Regions from separate parts of the Halobacillus sp. ABH2_015 genome, predicted to be linked through region 1. Evidence: predicted binding sites of a transcription regulator. Region 1 holds the regulator's gene; each other region holds the start of a gene.
The links. Region 1 encodes LexA, which represses DNA repair genes until DNA is damaged. Its sites were predicted from a motif close to CGAACATATGTTCG; they were not measured.
Positions count from the first base shown of each region.

Region 1 (6,621 bases):
TTGAATTGTGCAGCTACAGGCTGACAGCTCCGGGGCTCGGTAAGGAAACCGGGGCCAGTTTGAACAGTCTCCAGGAAATGTACCAGGGGATTTTCCTCGCTCCCCACGTCGTAGGGGAAGCGCTGAAAGGAGCTGTCTTCACATCCAGATTTTTAAGTGAATTAGGCTTTGATACGAATCCGTCCTTCGATGCTCCGAGAACGGACTTGATCCAATCCGTCAATTTTGAAAGTGCCGATCAGATGATCCGATTCTGTCAGGCTATTCAGCAGGCATCTCCGGTGAACTCCCATGTAACCCCACAGCCGAGTGCCATGCCTGGTTACGAGGATGAGGTCATTATGGCTGCGGGGACCTTCATACAAGGGGCGAGCCTGGAGCTCACGGCCGACGGTCCTGTACGCCCGCCGTTCACCGCCTATGTACAAGGCGGACTTACGTATGCTCATGTGAAAACAGCTGTGATGAAAGCGGTGCAGGGTCTTGCCGATGAAGGAATGGTAAAGGTGGATTCCAGAGCCTACTAAAGCCCTTACAAAAAAAGCGCGGCTATAGTGTAAACATTCCTCACATATGTTGACATCTTCCCTCTGTCACGTATAATAAAAGTATCATCTTTACGGGAGGAGGCACATCGATGAGTGATGAAATTCGTCGTTCTATGCCGTTGTTCCCGATGGGGATTGTTCAATCGTTAACAGACCTTACAGCCAGGCAGATCCGTTATTATGAGCAGCACGAGCTGATCCACCCTGCCAGGTCTGAAGGGAACCGTCGTATTTTTTCCTTCAATGATGTTGATCGACTGCTTGAAATCAAGGACCTCATTGACCAGGGAGTGAATATGGCGGGAATCAAAAAAGTTCTTAAGCTTGAAGAACAGCCCGAGAACGAGGTATACGATGGAGACCGTGTGAAGGAAGTTCACAATGAATTGACCGATAAACAGCTCCGCCGTATGCTGCAGCAGGAACTATTCACCGCGGGAAGACAAGGAAAACTAGCCATCAGGCAGGGAGAAATGTCAAGATTCTTCCATTAATGAATTTTTGTTGGAGAGGGGTATTTCTATGGGTTTAACAAGAGAAGAAATATTTAAGAAAATCGACGAGGAAAATGTCAAGTTCATCCGTCTGCAGTTCACGGATATGCTGGGCACAATCAAAAATGTGGAGATTCCACTAAGCCAGCTCGACAAAGCACTGGACGGAAAAATGATGTTTGACGGATCCTCCATTGAAGGATTTGTTCGTATCGAGGAGTCAGATATGTACCTGATCCCTGACCTGGATACGTTTGTCGTTTTCCCATGGACGTCAGAAAAAGGGAAAGTGGCCCGATTCATCTGTGATATTTACAACCCGGACGAAACTCCTTTCGAAGGATGCCCGCGCTATAACTTGAAGCGCAACATTAAGAAAATGGAGAAACTCGGATTCTCTGCCTTTAATATCGGTACAGAACCTGAATTTTTCTTGTTTAAATTAGACGAAAAAGGCGACCCATCCCTGGAGCTGAATGACCGTGGCGGTTATTTTGACCTCGCTCCTACCGATCTTGGGGAAAACTGCCGTCGTGATATTGTGCTGGAACTTGAGGAGATGGGCTTTGAAATCGAAGCCTCCCACCACGAGGTTGCCCCGGGTCAGCATGAAATTGATTTTAAATATGCAGATGCTGTGAAACACTGTGATGATATCCAGACCTTCAAGCTTGTTGTTAAAACAATCGCGCGTCAGCACGGTCTGCATGCAACCTTCATGCCGAAGCCTCTGTTTGGTGTGAACGGATCTGGTATGCATGCCAACATGTCCCTCTTTAAGAATGGGAACAATGCGTTCTTTGACGAAAGTGGAAAGGAACAGCTTTCCGATGTGGCTTATCAGTTCACAGCAGGCATTATTAAGCACGCAACAAACTTTACAGCGGTGACCAACCCGACTGTAAACTCCTATAAGCGTCTCGTGCCGGGATATGAAGCGCCATGCTACGTAGCCTGGTCCGGACAGAACCGCAGTCCGCTTGTTCGAGTACCGACGTCCCGTGGCATTAGCACACGTATTGAAGTGAGAAGTGTGGATCCAGCCGCCAACCCTTACATGGCAATGGCAGTCCTGCTTGCTGCGGGTCTTGATGGTGTGGAAAATGGACTTCAGGCTCCAGCACCAGTAGACCGCAACATTTACGTTATGGATAAAAAAGAACGTGAGGCTCACGGTGTCAAAGACCTTCCTGCAACATTATATGATGCATTGGAAGAGCTTCAGGAAGACCCGATCATGGTGGAAGCTCTCGGTGAGCACCTGTTCGAGCATTTCATTGAAGCGAAGGAAATCGAATGGGATATGTTCCGTACCCAGGTTCATCCTTGGGAGCGCGAGCAATATCTGCAGACCTATTAAATAGAAAGACAGAAGGCCCTGACTTACATAAGTCGGGGCTTTTTTATATTTTCCTCAGCATCTGCCGTTGGAATCACCCCGAATCCTGGGAGAAAATCTAACATGGTTCATCATTTTATAGGAAAGGCCGACACCAACGTTCTTATCCAAGCATACATTTGGAGTAGGATGATAGAAGAATGTCCTAGTAAACCCCCTTTTCCAGGAAGGAAGAGTGGAGAGAGGGATGTATATGGCAAGATTAATCAATCCAACAGGGAAATGGAATGGACGTACAGTAGCTTTGGATGATGGACATGGAATGGAAACTCCGGGAAAAAGAACGCCATACATTCAGGAATTAGGCAGACAAATCAAGGAGAACGAATTCAATCGTAAAGTTGTACAGTATTTATCGAACATTCTGCTGGATCATGGATTCCGCGTGCTTCTCGTAGCACCGACAGATGAAGACACACCATTATCCTACAGGACGAGAGCGGCCAATGAGAACAATGCGGATATTTATGTATCCGTTCACTACAATGCTTTTGATGGGTCCTTTGGCGGGGCAGATCCAAACGGAATCGAACTTTACGTCTATCCCGGATATTTGAACCGGTCCGCCGGGCGTCTTGCTTCATCACTTGCGAAATACTTACGCCAGGGCACCGATCAAAACTTCAGAGGGATTAAAGAAGCGAACTTCCACGTTCTACGTGAAACGGATATGCCGGCAGTGTTAACAGAGAACGGCTATATGGATAACAAGCGGGAAGCATTATTGATGATTGACGAACGCTTTCAAAAAGAAGTTGCAGAGGAGCACGCTCGGGGCATTTTAGAATACTTTGGAGTTCTGTTCAATGGCGGAATCGACTATCTTTCGCTTGGGGATACCGGCGCGGAAGTCAAGGAAATGCAGGAGAACTTATTAAAACTGGGTTATACCATGAATGGTTATGGAGCTGACGGCAGCTTCGGTCCTGCCACAGAAGCGGCAGTCAAGGCTTTTCAAAAAGACCAGAAGCTTGAAGTGGACGGCTTTTATGGACCGAAAACGAAAGCGGCTGTGCAGAAAGCCTTGGAAGACCTGGATAAAGGAGAAGAGGAAATGGAAAAATTGGCAGTTGTCATAAATTCTTTTGCGGATTTTCCTGCCGTTGAAGCGCTGGCAATCCGTAAAAATGCATTAATTGCACTTAGAGCCGTAGCAGAAAAACGTCAGGTGGCTGAACAAATTATTGTGGCTGGAGGAGGCACAGATGGGCTTAAGGGGAGTAATTTTATTGACTTGACGGGAAAAACCAGATTGGAAACCTCCCAAAACATTAAAAATTATTTAAGTAAATAAAAGAGCTGCAAAACATTCCAGTGTACATTTCCCTTGTTCCTGCATATAATAAATGTAGAACAAATGTTCGGTTAAGGGGTGTGCACAATGGAAACGATTTTCAAACAGTCTGTAGAAAATAAGAAGATCATCGATATGATCTATCTATCTAAGGGGAAACATTGGTCTCAGCGTTCTGTAAGAGTGATTAAAAACCATCCTGATGCCATCCTTGCTTATTGTCTGCAGAAGAAGAGCGTCCGCACATTTTTGAAGAAGAATATTTATTCTGCTGATTTCCGGAGACGGAATAAAAGAAATCGTACGGGGGCTTCTTAACGTTCATATTCTCATGTTCAATACAAAAAACGGCGGGATTGCTCCCGCCGTTTTTTGTATGTGTATTAATGAACGGTACGGTATAAGCCGACGACTCTTCCGAGAATGGATACATCATTTAAAATGATCGGTTCCATCGTGGCATTTTCAGGCTGAAGACGGATGTGATTCTTCTCTTTAAAGAATCGTTTGACAGTAGCCTCTTCCTCTTCCGTCATAGCCACAACTATATCCCCGTTCTGGGCAGTCTGCTGCTGTCTGACAATGACCATGTCCCCGTCAAGAATGCCTGCCTCAATCATACTTTCTCCTTGAACGATAAGGACGAACGTATTGTCTTCCGATCCTGCAAGCGTATCCGGGAGGGGAACATATTCTTCAATGTTCTCTACCGCCGTAATCGGTGAACCAGCCGTAACTTTACCGATGACAGGGGCATAAGTGGCTTCCCCGCGGGGGATACTGTGGTCTTCTTCCAGATCAATCACTTCGATGGCCCTTGGTTTCGTAGGATCCCTGCGGATATATCCCTTTTTCTCAAGACGGGATAAATGACCGTGGACGGTTGAACTGGAGGCCAGCCCTACAGACTGACCGATCTCCCTTACAGATGGGGGATATCCTTTTAGTAGAACCTGTTCTTTTATGAAATCTAGTATTTCCTGCTGCCGCTTTGAAAGTTTGCTCATAGATTAGCACCTCGTACATAGGATTATAGTAACCACATTGTACCATGCCATCCTCAAAAATACAAACAAGCGTTCGAAAAAAGTCGTTGACAAGAACATACATTCGTCTATAATAGGTATTAGAAAATGCGAACAGAGGTTCTTAGGAACGTTCGTTCTTAAATGGAGGGTTAATTATGTTTAATAAACTATCAAAACTGGACTACACTTATATCGTTTTGTTTATTGTTAGTTTTGCTATTCTCTATTATTCTATGGTTACAAGCGGATAAACCTTGAAAACCAGTAGAAGCGGGGACATACATCATGAGAGTAATCCTATATTGTCGCGTAAGCACGGAAAAAGAGGCCCAGGTCAGCTCCTTGAAAAGACAGAAGGCAGAACTGTATGCCATGGCCGAACACCATGGAATGGAAGTGGCCGCCTGTATAGAGGAGCAGGCGAGCGGGTATGAGATTGAACGGGAAGGTGTTTTCCAGATGCTTGATGCTTTTTCCAATCACGAAGCAGAGGCTCTGTTGGTTCAGGATGAGACGAGGCTGGGCAGGGGAAATACAAAAATCGCTTTGTTCCATCAATTGAACCGGTTGAATGTTAAGGTTTATTCCTTAACCCATAACGGGGAACTGCATCTTTCCGAGTCAGACTCCATGGTTCTTCAGATTGTGGGCATCGTTGAGGAGTACCAGAGAAAAATTCATAATATGAAAATCAGGCGGGGGATGCAGAAAGCGGTCGCCGAAGGCTATGATCCATCTTCGAACCTGTCCAATCAGCATCTGGCAGCGGGGAGAGAGAGGAAGGAATTTCCGATCGAAGAGGTTGTCAGGCTCAGAGGGAGTGATTTGACGTTCAAGGACATTGCGGCAACACTAAGAGGGCTTGGGTATGATGTATCCAAGGCAACGGTTCACCGCCGCTATCAAGAGTACATATCACTTGAAAAAGAAGAATAGGCAGGTTACTATAGGAACATAAGGGAGACAAGAGTCTTAGGGCTGCTTGTCTTTTTCATGTTCTAAAGCTGATCCAGACTATAAAAAAAGGAGAAGGATCTATGTTATCTCAAGAAAAATTGGACCGTATAAACGAATTAGCCAATAAATCAAAGCAGCAGGAATTATCGGAAGAAGAGAAAAGCGAACAGAAGAACCTGCGTCAGGAATATTTACAAAGTGCCCGTAAATCATTCAAAAACCAGTTGAAAGGTGTCACGGTTATCGATCCTGCCGGGAATGATGTGACTCCTGCCAAACTGCGTCAAATGCAGGAAAACGAAAAGAAAAACTAAACGACTGAACCGATCCGCATCTTCTTTAAAAGGTGCGGATTTTTTTCGTTTAATTCTACAGAAACACGGGGAAATTAAGGAAGGGCGGAGGACAAAAGTTTGCACAACGCCTTGTTTCATTATAGGATAATACATGGTACATATACCTGTACAGAAAGGGGATTATTGGAAATGGCAAAAAGTCTTGAACAAACTTCAATTGATACCATTCGAACACTAACGATCGACGCAGTAGAAAAAGCAAGTTCCGGTCACCCGGGTATGCCTATGGGGGCTGCTCCAATGGCTTATAAACTCTGGACGGAATTTATGGATCATAATCCTAAAAATTCAAACTGGTTCGACCGCGACCGTTTCGTCCTCTCCGCAGGACATGGATCCATGCTTCTATACAGCCTTCTGCACCTTTCCGGCTATAACGTGACAATGGATGATCTAAAATCATTCCGTCAGTGGGATTCTAAAACTCCCGGACACCCGGAATATGGACATACAGACGGTGTGGAAGCAACAACCGGTCCTCTGGGACAGGGACTCGCAATGGCAACCGGAATGGCGATGGCTGAAGCCCACCTTGCCGGAAAATA
Region 1 is NZ_JBSWUG010000002.1:1,674,135-1,680,755, forward strand. It holds gene ACXAD6_RS08880 (methionine gamma-lyase family protein) at 1-527, shown strand, start outside; gene ACXAD6_RS08885 (MerR family transcriptional regulator) at 638-1,042, shown strand; gene glnA (type I glutamate--ammonia ligase) at 1,071-2,402, shown strand; gene ACXAD6_RS08895 (N-acetylmuramoyl-L-alanine amidase) at 2,635-3,735, shown strand; gene ACXAD6_RS08900 (hypothetical protein) at 3,823-4,053, shown strand; gene lexA (transcriptional repressor LexA) at 4,119-4,742, opposite strand; gene ACXAD6_RS08910 (YneB family resolvase-like protein) at 5,049-5,699, shown strand; gene ACXAD6_RS08915 (DUF896 domain-containing protein) at 5,801-6,034, shown strand; gene tkt (transketolase) at 6,206-6,621, shown strand, end outside.

Region 2 (6,621 bases), 390 kb from region 1:
GAGGCGGTCGAAGGAACGAAGGAACTAAGGTTTTTCTCCAAAGCAGGCCAAACCCTCCCTGTCACCTATGGTAATTTCGGAAAAGTATTCCTGGCTTTTATGGATATCAAAAAACGGGAGCATTATTTAGCCGGCCAGCCACTGGAGAAATATGGATCCCGTTCCATTATCGATCAAGGGGAATATATAAAGCAGCTGGAACACGTAAAGGAAGAACGGCTCTCCAAAAGCGTGGATGACCCGATTGATGGATCGATCAGCATGGCCGTACCGATTTTCAGCAAAACTGAAACCGCCGCAGCCCTCTCCATCGTCGGTGCAAAAACCGATCAGCTCCTGGCTGATCAGGAAAAATGGGAGAAACTCCTTAAAAAAGCAGGAGAAGCTGTATCAAACGAACTCTCCAAAACATAACAAAAAGACCGCTGCCCCGCAGCGGTCTTTTTGTAGATGAACCTCATATTCCCCTATCTTCTCCAGGAACTTAAAAACTCTCCCGGACCCTTTCGTTTCATTTTTTCCCACCGTCACTTGGGAAGGTCGTGAGAAGCGTTCGTTGGGGACGCCGGCGGGAACAGCACGGGCCGAGGATCCACTTCGGCAGGTGTTCTTCCTCTCCAAGTCAGCGGAGGCCGTGCCCGCCGCAAGCATCCACCGCTAAGCGGAACGCGACCATACACATGTCTTGCGAAAAGTAGTATTTTCCGGACACAATGAATCCGGCCTTTGTCTGTTAAACGTCGGTTCCCACCTTTCTCACACGGGCTTTCACGTCAGCGACAATGGAGGTAATGATGTGAAAGGAATCCCATTCTCCATCAGAATAAGAAATAATCGGATACTCCTTCGGGAACAGCTTCTTTTGAATGTCATGATTGGACAGTCCGGATTCGTGAAGGTGCTTAATTTCTGCATAGAGGTGCTGGAGATGGTCCAGTTTCTCTTCCAGGCGGCGGCGCCCATCTTCTATATAACCGGCATGACCACAAAACATCGGTCCAAAATCGTAAGTGAGCACCTTTTGTATGGAGTTCATAATCTGCGGGATGGACTCCTCCCGCATGATTACCTTTGTCTTCGGCCGTACGTACAAATCTCCTGAAAATAACAGGCCACGATCTTTGTTGAACAGGGAAACGTGATCTACCGCATGGCCCGGCGTTTCAATCACTTCCCAGTCCAATTGACGGGAGGAAAGCCGAGACGGGTACGGGACAGGATGAAAGGCTTCCCGAAGCCCCCACGTCTTCCTTCGGTATTCCGGGTAAGGAGCAAATTCCTTACACGTATCGATGCCGGATGGGTGAACATAGATCGGAGAACGGTGGTGCTGTTCCAGCCACGCCGCAGTCCCTGTATGATCTTCGTGGTTATGCGTCAGAGCCGTCACATCTATCGGTATGCGTTCATAAAACGAAATGAGTTCATCTTCAAAATGACGGGTGCCCGTATCTACAATCATACCGTCCACGTAATACGCATAGACGCTGCCCATATGAGAGACGACCATTTCCACACATGTGACCTGCTCTTTTTCAAAGACTTGAAACATAGGATTCACTCCTTTTTAGATTCTTTCCCTATTGTAACATGAATGAATAATCATTCACTATATAATAAATTCATCAAAAAATAAATAGTCCGTGTCGTAGAAGTGGTTATTTCTAAAGTGGTTGCACTGCCTCCTTTTTCGCAGGAATCACCGGGTCCCTGATCCGTTTGGAAAAACATGCGTTTTCTAGTGACTCCAAAGGAGCGATCACCAATACTTGATCATGGATAGGATTTTCCCCGCGCAAGCGGCAGTGACGCATCTTGTACTGTTTTTTGAAACGGCGAAGGAGCTATGCCAACCTTTCTCTATCATCATAGCGTAAAGCTCCACAGGCACCGGCACGAGGAGCGTTCGGTGGTGACGCCTGCGGGAACAGCACGAGCCGAAGATCCACTTGGTCCAATGGTTTTCTTGACCAAGTGGATCTTCGGCTCGTGCCCTCTCAACATGACATACGGACGACTCTAACTGGATAAGACAAACTTTTTCTACAGACTGAAAAAATAAGCACCCCTTAGTGGAGTGCTTATTTTTTGAAAGTTTTCCAATCGAGTTCACTCTCATTAAGAAGCTCTTCAAAACTCTTATTGGCTTCTCTGCGCTTTCTTTCTTCCATCCGGCGCTGCTTTTCCTGTTCTTCCCGTTCTGCTGCCTGCTGTTTCCATTCATTCTGCTTCGACTTGAGTTTGGATAAAACATCGGCGTTCAGCTGGGAGCCCAGCGAGCCTTCTTCCAGTTTCTTTTTACTCATATCGTCGCTCCTTCTTTCACGTCTTTGATCGGGATGATCGGATTCAAGATACCATCAGGGCTGGAAAGGCGGAAAGTGCCACGGACAAAATCAAGCTTCATCTCCTTTTTGAAGAAAATGGCCTGCTGGTTGTCAATAATGACCGGATAATCTTCATTTTCCACTTTCTCATCCGTCGTCCGCTCTTCATGCTCCAGACGAAGGGTCGGGAGTCCGTTCACTCCACAGCCGCACCCTTCAGTATCATAAAAAAGGCGGAGAAGCGGCCGGCCGGCCTCCTGTATCTGCTCGAGCTGTTGTTTAGCTTCATCTGTGATGCGTAGTTTCATCTTTCATCCCTCCTGTCCTTCTATTGTAAAAAATCCTTTAACAAAGAACAATCGTTTTGATTTTATTCGGCATAATGTCCGCCAACTAGACGGCTGCGGTGTCGAGCTGTGCCGGCGTCCGTCCAGGAAACCGCCCGGAGCAGCATATCCTGGCCGAACCGTTCACGAATCTCATCCATGACATATCCGAGGTCACGTTTTTTATCCTTTCCTTGATCAAACAAGTCCAGCTGAACACTGGCATCCTCCGTAATACTGCCAAGCGAAATGGATAGGCGGCGGACGACTCCCCCGTTGTAAAAGCGGTGAAACAAAGTGAGGCAGGCATGATAAATATCCATCGTAATGCTTGTCGGCTGATTGATGGATACAGACCGGTGAAAGCCGCTGCCATCTTCCCTTTTACTGTAGCCGATACCGAGCGAAATCGTCCGGCCCGCATGGCCCTTGCGGCGCGCACGACGGGCCACCTCCTCACACATCTCCAGGATAACGTACTTCACTTCCTCAGGATCCGGATAATCCCTGAGGAGAATCTGACTTTTTCCATAACTCACCTGGCCATGGATAATCGGAGCTCCCGGATCGGATAAGTCCACCCCATTCGCATGGTAATAAAGTTGATTCCCCATCACACCAAACGCCTTCTCCAGTCGTTCCAGCGGAAATTTTGCCAGCTGGCCGACTGACCAGATGCCCATCCGGTTCAACCTATGCTCCATCCGCGGGCCGATCCCCCACATCTCAGACAAAGGGGCGACGGGCCACAATTTCTCCTGAAAGTTCTCAAACGTCCACCGCGCTATGCCCTTCTTTTTCGCTTCCAGATCAAGACACAGTTTGGATAACAGCATATTCGGTCCGATTCCGATGGCGGCATCCAAATGGAAGGTTTCCTTCAATTCATCAATAATCATCTGTGCCGTCTCATCCGGACGGCCGAATTTCCCTTTGTTCCCTCCAACTTCCAAAAAGCTTTCATCGACACTGTACGTATGGATGTTCTCTTTAGGAACGAATTTATGAAAGAGGTGCGTGACTTGCGTAGACACCTCCAAATATTTCCTCATTTGAGCGGACACAATCACAATATCCGGTGACGATGGTATTTCAAACAGACGGCTCCCCGTACGGATGCCGTATTTCTGTTTCATGGCCGGTGTCGCAGCCAAAACAACGCTCCCTCTCCGGTTCATATCCGCAACGACCGCCAGGGAACAAGTTAAAGGATCAAGCCCGCGGTCAATCGCTGCACAGCTGGCGTAAAAACTTTTCATATCCACACAGAGGATGCCACGATCCGGATAGCGGGTGTAATCAATATTCGGATTGCTCATGTCCCTTCTCCTTTCGTTTTTACTACTATTATGCGAATATATGTTCGTGTTTGCAAGTTCCAATTCCTGTAATCCTGTCTTGAAATATAAAAAAACCCCCGGCCAGCAGGCCCGGAGGTTGGATATCCTTATTTTTTCTTAAACTGTTTATGCATGATTTTTTCGACCGCTGAGGGAGCTACCGCGTATACTTTACTTCCTGAATTCATCCAGGAAGGCAGGTTGATCTCCCGCTGTTTCGTGAATAAGCGGCTGATGACGACTCTTGCCACCTTATTCGGATCCAGCATCATCTTATCCACGGCTTTTTCATAATTCCCACTCGGGTCCGCCTGCTTAAAAAAGTTTGTCCGGACAGGACCGAGGTTGACGCTCGTTACATGAAGGCCGAGCGGCTCTACTTCCATCCTTAATGCGTTGGTAAACCCAAGCACGGCATGTTTCGTAGCGGCGTAAACAGCGGATTTCGGCGTCGCCATCTTCCCAGCCTGGGAGGCGATATTCACAATATGCCCTTCCCCGTTCTGAAGCAGGTGGGGCAGCAGTTGATGAGTTGCGCGGAACAATGACGTCACATTGACTGACACCATCCGGTCAATATCCTGCCAGTTTGAATCGGCTACATAATCGAACACCGCCACCCCTGCATTGTTAATCAATGCATCGACAGACCCCTGTTCATAGCAGATTTTGTCAATGGTGTCTTTCCATTCTGCATCATTGGACAGATCGGCTTTATACCACGGACAGGATGTGCCGAAAGTGCTTTCGATGGTTTCACTCATCAGTTCCAGTTTATCCTCTGACCTGGCCGTCAAAATCGGAACAGCACCTTCTGATGCTGCATGGATGGCAAGAAACTGTCCGATTCCGCTGGAGGCCCCGGTAATCAGGATCTTTTTTCCCTTTAAACGTTCATTCATATGATCACCCGTTCATTTCGTAAAATTTCTCCCCTTCTATGATAGAGGTTTTCAGCCGATTTATCGACTCCAAATAATCCAGCTGTCCTACGGTCTCCGACATCGTCAGCCCAAGCTGGGATTCTACATGCTTGGGAAACAGACGCTCACATACGTCATAGGCACGCTGCGGTCCGTCCTTAAACATGCGGAAAACTTTTTCCGCCCGCTGCTCCTGCTTTGTCAGACGGGTTTGTATAAGAGCATTCACATCACCGAACACCTTCCCATGGCCCGGATAAACCGTGTTCATGTTCAAAGGAAGCAGTTTCTTCATGGAAGCCCGGTACTGAAGAAGAGGCTTCGGCCGTCCTTCTCCCGGACTGTAGGCAGGCTCCAGTAAAGGGTTGGAGGAAATATGGGCAAGAAGATGATCTCCCCCGATCAAGGCACCGTCGTCTTTCCGGAAAAAGGACAGGTGGTTCTGGGCATGCCCAGGGGTTTCAAGCACCTCCCATTCGTCATGGCCGGGGAGGATACAGCCTTCTTCCAGGAGGTGCGTCATTTTCCCTTCTGCCGTCCATTTCAGCGGTTTTTTCAGCCCTTTCAATAGAGAATCAAAGCGCTCCGGGACACCCGATTCCTTATACATCCACTTAAAAAATGATTCGTACCGTTCAAAGAAGCTGTCATCCCTCTCCAGCCACGGCTTCAATTTAGGATGACCTGCGATCGTCTGGACACGTGAAAAACGATCCACCCAACCCATATGGTCAGGATGATGATGTGTAAGGATCACCTGCTCAATATCCTCAGGCCTGTACCCTGTCATTTTCAACTGATCGACAAGCGCGTTCCAAGCATCTTCTGTACGGACACCGGCATCCACAAGGGTAAGGCGGTCCCCTTTCAACAGGTACGTATGGACATCTCCCACCGCATAGGGCGTAGGCATTGTGATTTGAGTAATTGTATCTTTCAATGTTTTCATACCCTTCCTCCAAACTGAATGAACATTCATTTCTTATATTGTACCATGTTTCTTTTCGGATTTCCCGCATACGGATGTTTAAATATCCTATAATTCGTAATACTCTTTCTAGTAGCACTTTTTCAAACACCCTTCAAAAAAGTCTTACAATTCTTTATACTTTAACGCGTCTATGTAAAAGAAAGAACTTTTTGAAAAGCTGTAAGGAGGAGAATCATGGAAAAACAGGAGAAAAAAGGGCTGACAATGCGCCTGCTTGACGGCGTGGAACGTGTCGGGAACAAACTTCCCCACCCTGTTACATTGTTTGCTGTTTTTGCACTGCTGGTCATCATTGCTTCATGGATTGCTTCCACAGCAGGTGTTGAAGTGGAAGATCCCGCTTCAGGTGAAACCCTGCAGGTGGTGAATCTGCTTTCCAGTGAAGGTATTAAATATATGTTTGAAAGCATGGTTGAAAACTTTGTAGGATTCGCACCACTTGGAACCGTGTTGGTCACGATGCTGGGTATCGGGATTGCTGAGAGATCCGGATTGATCAGTGCGATGCTCCGGGGTCTCGTTACTTCCGTGCCACGCTCATTAATGACTGCTTCCCTCGTTTTCGGAGGAATTATGTCCAGTATGGCCGCAGACGCCGGGTATGTCGTCTTGACGCCCCTCGGTGCCGTACTGTTTGCCGGCCTCGGCCGACATCCGCTTGCTGGACTTGCAGCTGCTTTTGCCGGTGTATCCGCCGGATTCAGTGCCAACCTG
Region 2 is NZ_JBSWUG010000002.1:2,063,816-2,070,436, forward strand. It holds gene ACXAD6_RS10995 (IclR family transcriptional regulator) at 1-414, shown strand, start outside; gene ACXAD6_RS11000 (MBL fold metallo-hydrolase) at 734-1,552, opposite strand; gene ACXAD6_RS11005 (YqkE family protein) at 2,082-2,306, opposite strand; gene ACXAD6_RS11010 (iron-sulfur cluster biosynthesis family protein) at 2,303-2,635, opposite strand; gene ACXAD6_RS11015 (Y-family DNA polymerase) at 2,698-3,972, opposite strand; gene ACXAD6_RS11020 (SDR family NAD(P)-dependent oxidoreductase) at 4,101-4,895, opposite strand; gene ACXAD6_RS11025 (MBL fold metallo-hydrolase) at 4,900-5,865, opposite strand; gene ACXAD6_RS11030 (AbgT family transporter) at 6,082-6,621, shown strand, end outside.
Region 2: a site for LexA is predicted at 4,006-4,019, ahead of ACXAD6_RS11015 (Y-family DNA polymerase). Genes of this name have one in related genera too.

Region 3 (6,621 bases), 990 kb from region 1:
GCTGCCGTTGGAGTTGTAGGGAAGGATGGAATACAGCGTCCGGATCACTTCCTCCTTTTCCTGAGCGACGGGATAGAAGTTTCCTTCCTTATAAAGCAGGTGGTAATCAGATAAATAATCATAATCCTTTAAATGGTTCATATGCATGTGGAAATGTCCGCGCTCTTCCGATACATAAAACGTTAAATCAGGAAAAGACTCTTCGTAATGGAGTGGACCCGCCTGGCTGCCGCGTTCGATGACCTCCGTCTCCTGCTTTTCAAGCAGGGGCAGAAGCTGGTGGACGAGGGCGGGGGAGATTTTCAAGATTTTCTGTTCAGCGGTATTCCACTGCTGCTCAAAAAACTGCTCCTGCTCATACGCCCTTTGAAGCAGCTGGAATATGGCCTGATCCTCTTCCGAAAACGTATGTTCAGCAGGATCGTACGTAAACGATTTGGTCAGGCGGTAGGGCTGCTGCTTTCGGATGTACTCCAGCAGTTCACGGATATTTTTAATAACGTAGGGGTATTTCTCTCCAAGCTTTAATTCAATCCCGAGGCTGCGTGTGCCGAGAATGGATTGAATATGCAGGGAATATTGAATGCGCAGCGGCTTTTTCGTGTCCATCCCTGTACGGCTTTCCTGTTTTTGACGGAAGGCTTCGAATAGACTGACCGCAAACATCCGGTCCTGGCTTGTCGTCCTGGGCGAACGGTTCCGGCCTTTGTCAGCCAGTTTCGGAGCAAGCTCCTCCAGGGCTCTTTCGCGGATGGCAATCAGTACCGCAGCAATGTGCTTGCACGTATAATAGGTGGAGTAGGCGGCACACTCACACGTGGCCTCCACATCATCATCCTCAAAAAAGAAGACGCGCACCTCATAATCATGAGTGCCCGCAACAACAGCGCGCCAGGAATGGATAGCGCTGTTATGGGAAAGTCCGTACACTTTGCCGGATTCAAAATATTGTTTTCCTCGTGAATAAAAGGCTTCACCGGTAATTTTCTTTATATCTTTCGGTTGTAATAAGTAGCTCTGCATACTTGGCATCCTTACTCTCAGTTTTAGTTTCATTATAACAGGTTTAAGCGGTCCAGGAGAACGCCCCGGCCTTTGGAATCCTGTCCGGGTGATTGATTTTAATGGTTGGTTATGCTAACTTTCAATGTATCATATAAAAAATACGAGGAAGGCGCTTATAAGTCTGAGCGCTTTTTTTATGGAGTGAATCAGATCATGTAGGACGTATATCCTTTCCACCCCATTCATATAGAAATTTTTAATACGACGGAGGATATCACGATGAATGATATACAAAATGAAATGAAAAAACGCCGCACGTTTGCTATTATCTCCCACCCGGACGCCGGTAAAACGACGATGACGGAGAAAATGCTTTTACTGGGTAACTTGATCCGTTCTGCGGGTACAGTCAAAGGGAAAAAAACCGGAAAATTCGCCACATCCGACTGGATGGAAATTGAGAAACAGCGTGGAATTTCCGTAACTTCCAGTGTGATGAACTTCCCTTATAAAGACTATCAAGTCAATATCCTCGACACACCTGGTCACGAAGACTTCAGTGAGGATACGTACCGGACGCTGACAGCCGTAGACAGTGTGGTCATGGTTATTGACGGAACAAAAGGAATCGAAGCGCAGACCTTGAAGCTGTTTAAAGTGTGTAAGATGCGTGGGATTCCGATCTTCACTTTCATTAACAAAATGGACCGGGAAGGCCGCGAGCCGTTTGAACTGATGGAAGAAATCGAAGAAACGCTGAATATCGAAACCTATCCCATGACATGGCCGGCCGGAATGGGCAAGCGTTTCCTTGGTGTGTTTGACCGCCAGAACGAGCAGTTTGTCCAGTACACAGGGAATGAGGAAGAAGAATATATTCCTTATGCTGAACTTGATCAGCATCCTGAGCTGACCGAAAACGCCACGTATAAGGAAGCGGAAGAAGAAATGATGCTTGTGGATGAAGCCGGGGAAGATTTCGATATGGATAAAGTCATGCGCGGTGAACAGACCCCTGTCTTCTTCGGGAGTGCCCTGGCCCCGTTCGGTGTGGAAACATTCTTCAACAGCTTCATTGATATGGCACCGGAGCCTGCGCCAAGGAAGTCGACAGAAGGCGTAGTTTCACCGGATCATGAAGAGTTCTCCGGATTCATCTTTAAAATCCAGGCCAATATGAACCCGCAGCACCGTGACCGTGTAGCTTTCGTGCGTATCTGCTCAGGCAAGTTCGAGCGTGGGATGAACGTGACACTCTCCCGGACAGGGAAAACCTTTAAACTTGCCCAGTCCCAACAGTTTGTTGCTTCCTCAAGAGGAACGGTTGAAGAGGGCTACGCCGGAGATATCATCGGCATTTATGATCCGAACGTCTACCGGATCGGTGACACGATCGTTACAGGGAAATCCAGGTTCCAGTATGATGAACTGCCGCAGTTCCCGCCTGAAATCTTTAAAAAGGTCACCGCAAAAAACGTCATGAAGTCCAAACAGTTCCGTAAAGGGCTCGAGCAGCTCGTGCAGGAAGGAGCGATCCAGCTGTTCAAACGCTATCGCTTTGAGGATTACATCATCGGAGCGGTCGGTGAACTCCAATACGAAGTGTTCGAATACCGCATGAAAAACGAGTACAATGTGGATATTGAATTGACACAGCTCGGGGAAAGGATCCCACGCTGGTTGAATGAGGATCAGGTGGATGAATCATTGTTCGATGAACGGAACATGCTTGCCGAAGACCGGGAAGGCAATCCGCTTGTCCTGTTCAAAAATGACTTCTCCCTCCGTTGGTTCAAAGATAAGAATCCGGATATTGAACTGACCGATTTATTTGAAGTGAACCAGTACAACCAGACATTCGAAAATTAATCAATGAGCACTCTGCGCTGAGCAGAGTGCTTTTTATATGACTGAACATGGGTATAATGAATGGTTAGAAAGATCTTTCGAGCATCCGGAACCGAATGTTTGTTCGATGGATGTTAGAATGATAAACTGATGTGGTAAACTAATGTGTAACTAGTAAGGAACGGAGGTTTTCGTCGTGGATGAGAAGTTTGAGTTAGTTTCGAAATTTTCCCCACAGGGAGATCAGCCGAAAGCCATTGAAAAAATGGTCGAGGGGATCCAGAACGGGAAAAAGCACCAGACACTTCTGGGCGCAACAGGTACCGGAAAAACGTTTACGATGTCCAATGTCATTGCACAGGTGAACAAACCGACCTTAATTATTGCCCATAACAAAACATTGGCTGGACAGCTGTACAGTGAATTCAAGGAATTCTTTCCCAACAATGCTGTCGAGTACTTTGTCAGCTATTATGATTACTATCAGCCGGAAGCGTATGTTCCCTCTTCCGATACCTTCATAGAAAAAGACGCCAGCATCAATGATGAGATTGATAAGCTTCGACACTCGGCTACCTCATCGTTGTTCGAGCGCAATGATGTCATCATCGTTGCCAGTGTCTCCTGCATTTACGGCCTCGGTTCTCCAGAAGAATACCGGAGCCAGGTGCTTTCCGTCCGTTCCGGTATGGAAAAGGACAGAGATCAGCTTCTCCGCGAGCTTGTAGATATTCAATATGCCCGTAACGACATCGATTTCCAACGCGGAACGTTCCGTGTCCGCGGAGATTCTGTAGAAATCATCCCCGCCTCCAGAGAAGAACATGCCATTCGTGTGGAGTTTTTCGGAGATGAGATCGACCGGATTCGTGAGGTGGATGTGCTGACGGGTGAAGTGACAGGTGAACGAGAGCATGTCGCCATCTTCCCGGCTTCCCACTTCGTCACACGTGAAGCAAAATTGAAAAAAGCCATTGCCAACATTGAAGCAGAAATGGAAGCGCGTGTAAAAGAACTGCGTGACCAGGAAAAGCTGCTGGAAGCCCAGCGTCTTGAGCAGCGGACGAACTATGATCTGGAAATGATGAGAGAGATGGGATTCTGTTCCGGTATCGAGAACTACTCCCGTCACTTGACGTTCCGCGAAGAAGGCGCGACACCTTATACGCTGCTTGACTTCTTTCCCGACGATTTCTTAATTATGGTTGATGAGTCGCACGTGACCCTTCCCCAGGTAAGAGGGATGTACAACGGGGACCGTGCCCGTAAGCAGGTGCTGGTTGATCACGGGTTCCGACTTCCATCGGCTCTTGATAACCGGCCGCTCATGTTCCCTGAATTTGAGGAGCATATCAACCGGATCGCTTATGTATCGGCAACACCTGGACCTTATGAGATTGAACATACCCCTGAAATGATCGAACAGATCATCCGGCCGACAGGACTGCTTGATCCTGAAATTGAAGTACGCCCGATCCACGGTCAGATTGATGATCTTGTCGGGGAGATTAATAAGCGGAAAGATGAGGGCGAGCGCGTCCTTGTTACGACCCTGACGAAGAAAATGTCCGAGGATCTGACGGCGTACTTGAAGGACCTCGGGATTAAGGTGGCGTATCTGCATTCGGAGATTAAAACACTGGAGCGTATTGAAATCATCCGTGATCTGCGGGTCGGTAAATACGATGTCATTGTAGGAATCAACCTGCTGCGTGAAGGTCTGGACATTCCTGAAGTGTCACTCGTTACCATTTTGGACGCGGATAAGGAAGGCTTCCTGCGTTCCGACCGCTCTCTGATTCAGACGATCGGCCGTGCTGCACGTAACGAAAAAGGCAGAGTCATCATGTACGCGGATAAAATGACAAAATCCATGCAGTATGCTATCGATGAAACCTACCGCCGTCGTGAAAAACAGATGGCTTACAATGAAGAGCACGGCATTACACCACAGACCATTAAGAAAGAGGTCCGTGATGTGATTAAGGCAACCGCCGTCGCTGAAGAAGATATCAGCTATGAGACAGGCAAGAAGCCTTCAGAAATGACGAAGAAGGAACGTCAGGAAATGATCGACAATATGGAAACAGAAATGAAGCAGGCTGCGCGTGACCTCGACTTTGAACGGGCCGCTGAGCTGCGCGACATTCTGCTGGAATTAAAAGCGGAGGGATGATGGAGTATGCCCAGTAAACATATCAGCGTTCGGGGAGCCCGTGCCCACAATTTAAAAAATATAGATATTGATATCCCGAAGAATAAACTCGTCGTCATGACGGGTTTATCCGGGTCCGGAAAATCATCACTGGCTTTTGATACGATTTATGCGGAAGGACAGCGTCGTTATGTAGAGTCCTTAAGTGCTTATGCCCGTCAGTTTCTCGGACAGATGGACAAGCCGGATGTAGACTCGATTGAAGGTCTGTCGCCGGCCATTTCCATCGATCAGAAAACGACAAGCCGAAATCCGCGTTCCACGGTCGGAACGGTAACGGAGATCTACGACTATCTCCGTCTGTTATTTGCCAGGATCGGACGCCCGACCTGTCCGAACCACGGCATTGAAATCAGTTCCCAGACCGTCCAGCAGATGGTGGATCGTTTGATGGAATATCCGGAGCGCACGAAAATGCAGATTCTTGCCCCGGTCGTTTCCGGTCGTAAGGGTGAGCATGTGAAAGTGTTTGAGCAGCTCCAGAAGGAAGGGTATATCCGCCTTCGTGTCGATGGGGAAATGCGGGAAATTTCCGAGGAAATAAAACTCGAAAAAAACAAAAAGCATTCCATTGAAGTGGTCATCGACCGGATTGTCATTAAAGACAGTGTCGAAGGACGTCTGTCAGATTCGTTGGAAACAGCGTTGAATCTTGGGAATGGGAACACGATTGTCGATGTCATCGGAGAAGAAGAACTTACATTCAGCGAGCATCATGCCTGCCCGATCTGTGGATTCTCCGTCAGTGAACTGGAGCCGAGGATGTTCTCCTTCAACAGTCCGTATGGTGCCTGCAGCCGCTGTGATGGACTCGGCACTCAGCTGGAAGTGGACATTGATCTTGTCATTCCGGACTGGGGACGCTCCCTGAATGAACATGCGATTGCTGCATGGGAACCTCAGAGCTCCCAGTATTACCCGCAGCTTCTGAAAAGCGTAGCGGACCATTACGGCATTGATATGGACAAACCGTTCCGTGATCTTCCAGAAGATCATAAAGAACGTATTCTTTATGGTAGTGGCGATGAAAAAGTCTACTTCCGCTATGAAAATGACTTCGGCAAAGTACGTGAGAACGAAATTTTCTTCGAGGGTGTCATTCCGAACATTTCCCGCCGGTACAGAGAAACGAGTTCCGATTATATCCGTGAACAGATGGAGAAATACATGGCGCAGAAGCCGTGTCCGAAATGTAAAGGCAACCGCTTGAATGAAGAGGCTCTGTCTGTCTTGATCAACGGCAGCCATATTGGTACAACCACTGATTTTTCCGTAACAGAGGCCAAAGAATTTTTTGAGTCTGTGGAACTGACGGAAAAAGAAGAAACGATCGCCCGGATGATTTTGAAGGAAATCTGTGAACGACTCAGCTTCCTTGCCAATGTCGGCCTGGACTATTTAACGCTGTCCCGTTCTGCGGGTACGCTGTCTGGCGGTGAAGCCCAGCGGATCAGGCTGGCGACTCAGATCGGTTCCGCCCTCACCGGCGTTCTTTATGTTCTGGATGAGCCTTCCATCGGTCTGCATCAGCGGGATAATGATCGTCTGATCAA
Region 3 is NZ_JBSWUG010000002.1:2,663,802-2,670,422, reverse strand. It holds gene ACXAD6_RS14155 (DEAD/DEAH box helicase) at 1-1,023, opposite strand, end outside; gene ACXAD6_RS14150 (peptide chain release factor 3) at 1,285-2,874, shown strand; gene uvrB (excinuclease ABC subunit UvrB) at 3,050-5,029, shown strand; gene uvrA (excinuclease ABC subunit UvrA) at 5,036-6,621, shown strand, end outside.
Region 3: a site for LexA is predicted at 2,967-2,980, ahead of uvrB (excinuclease ABC subunit UvrB). Genes of this name have one in related genera too.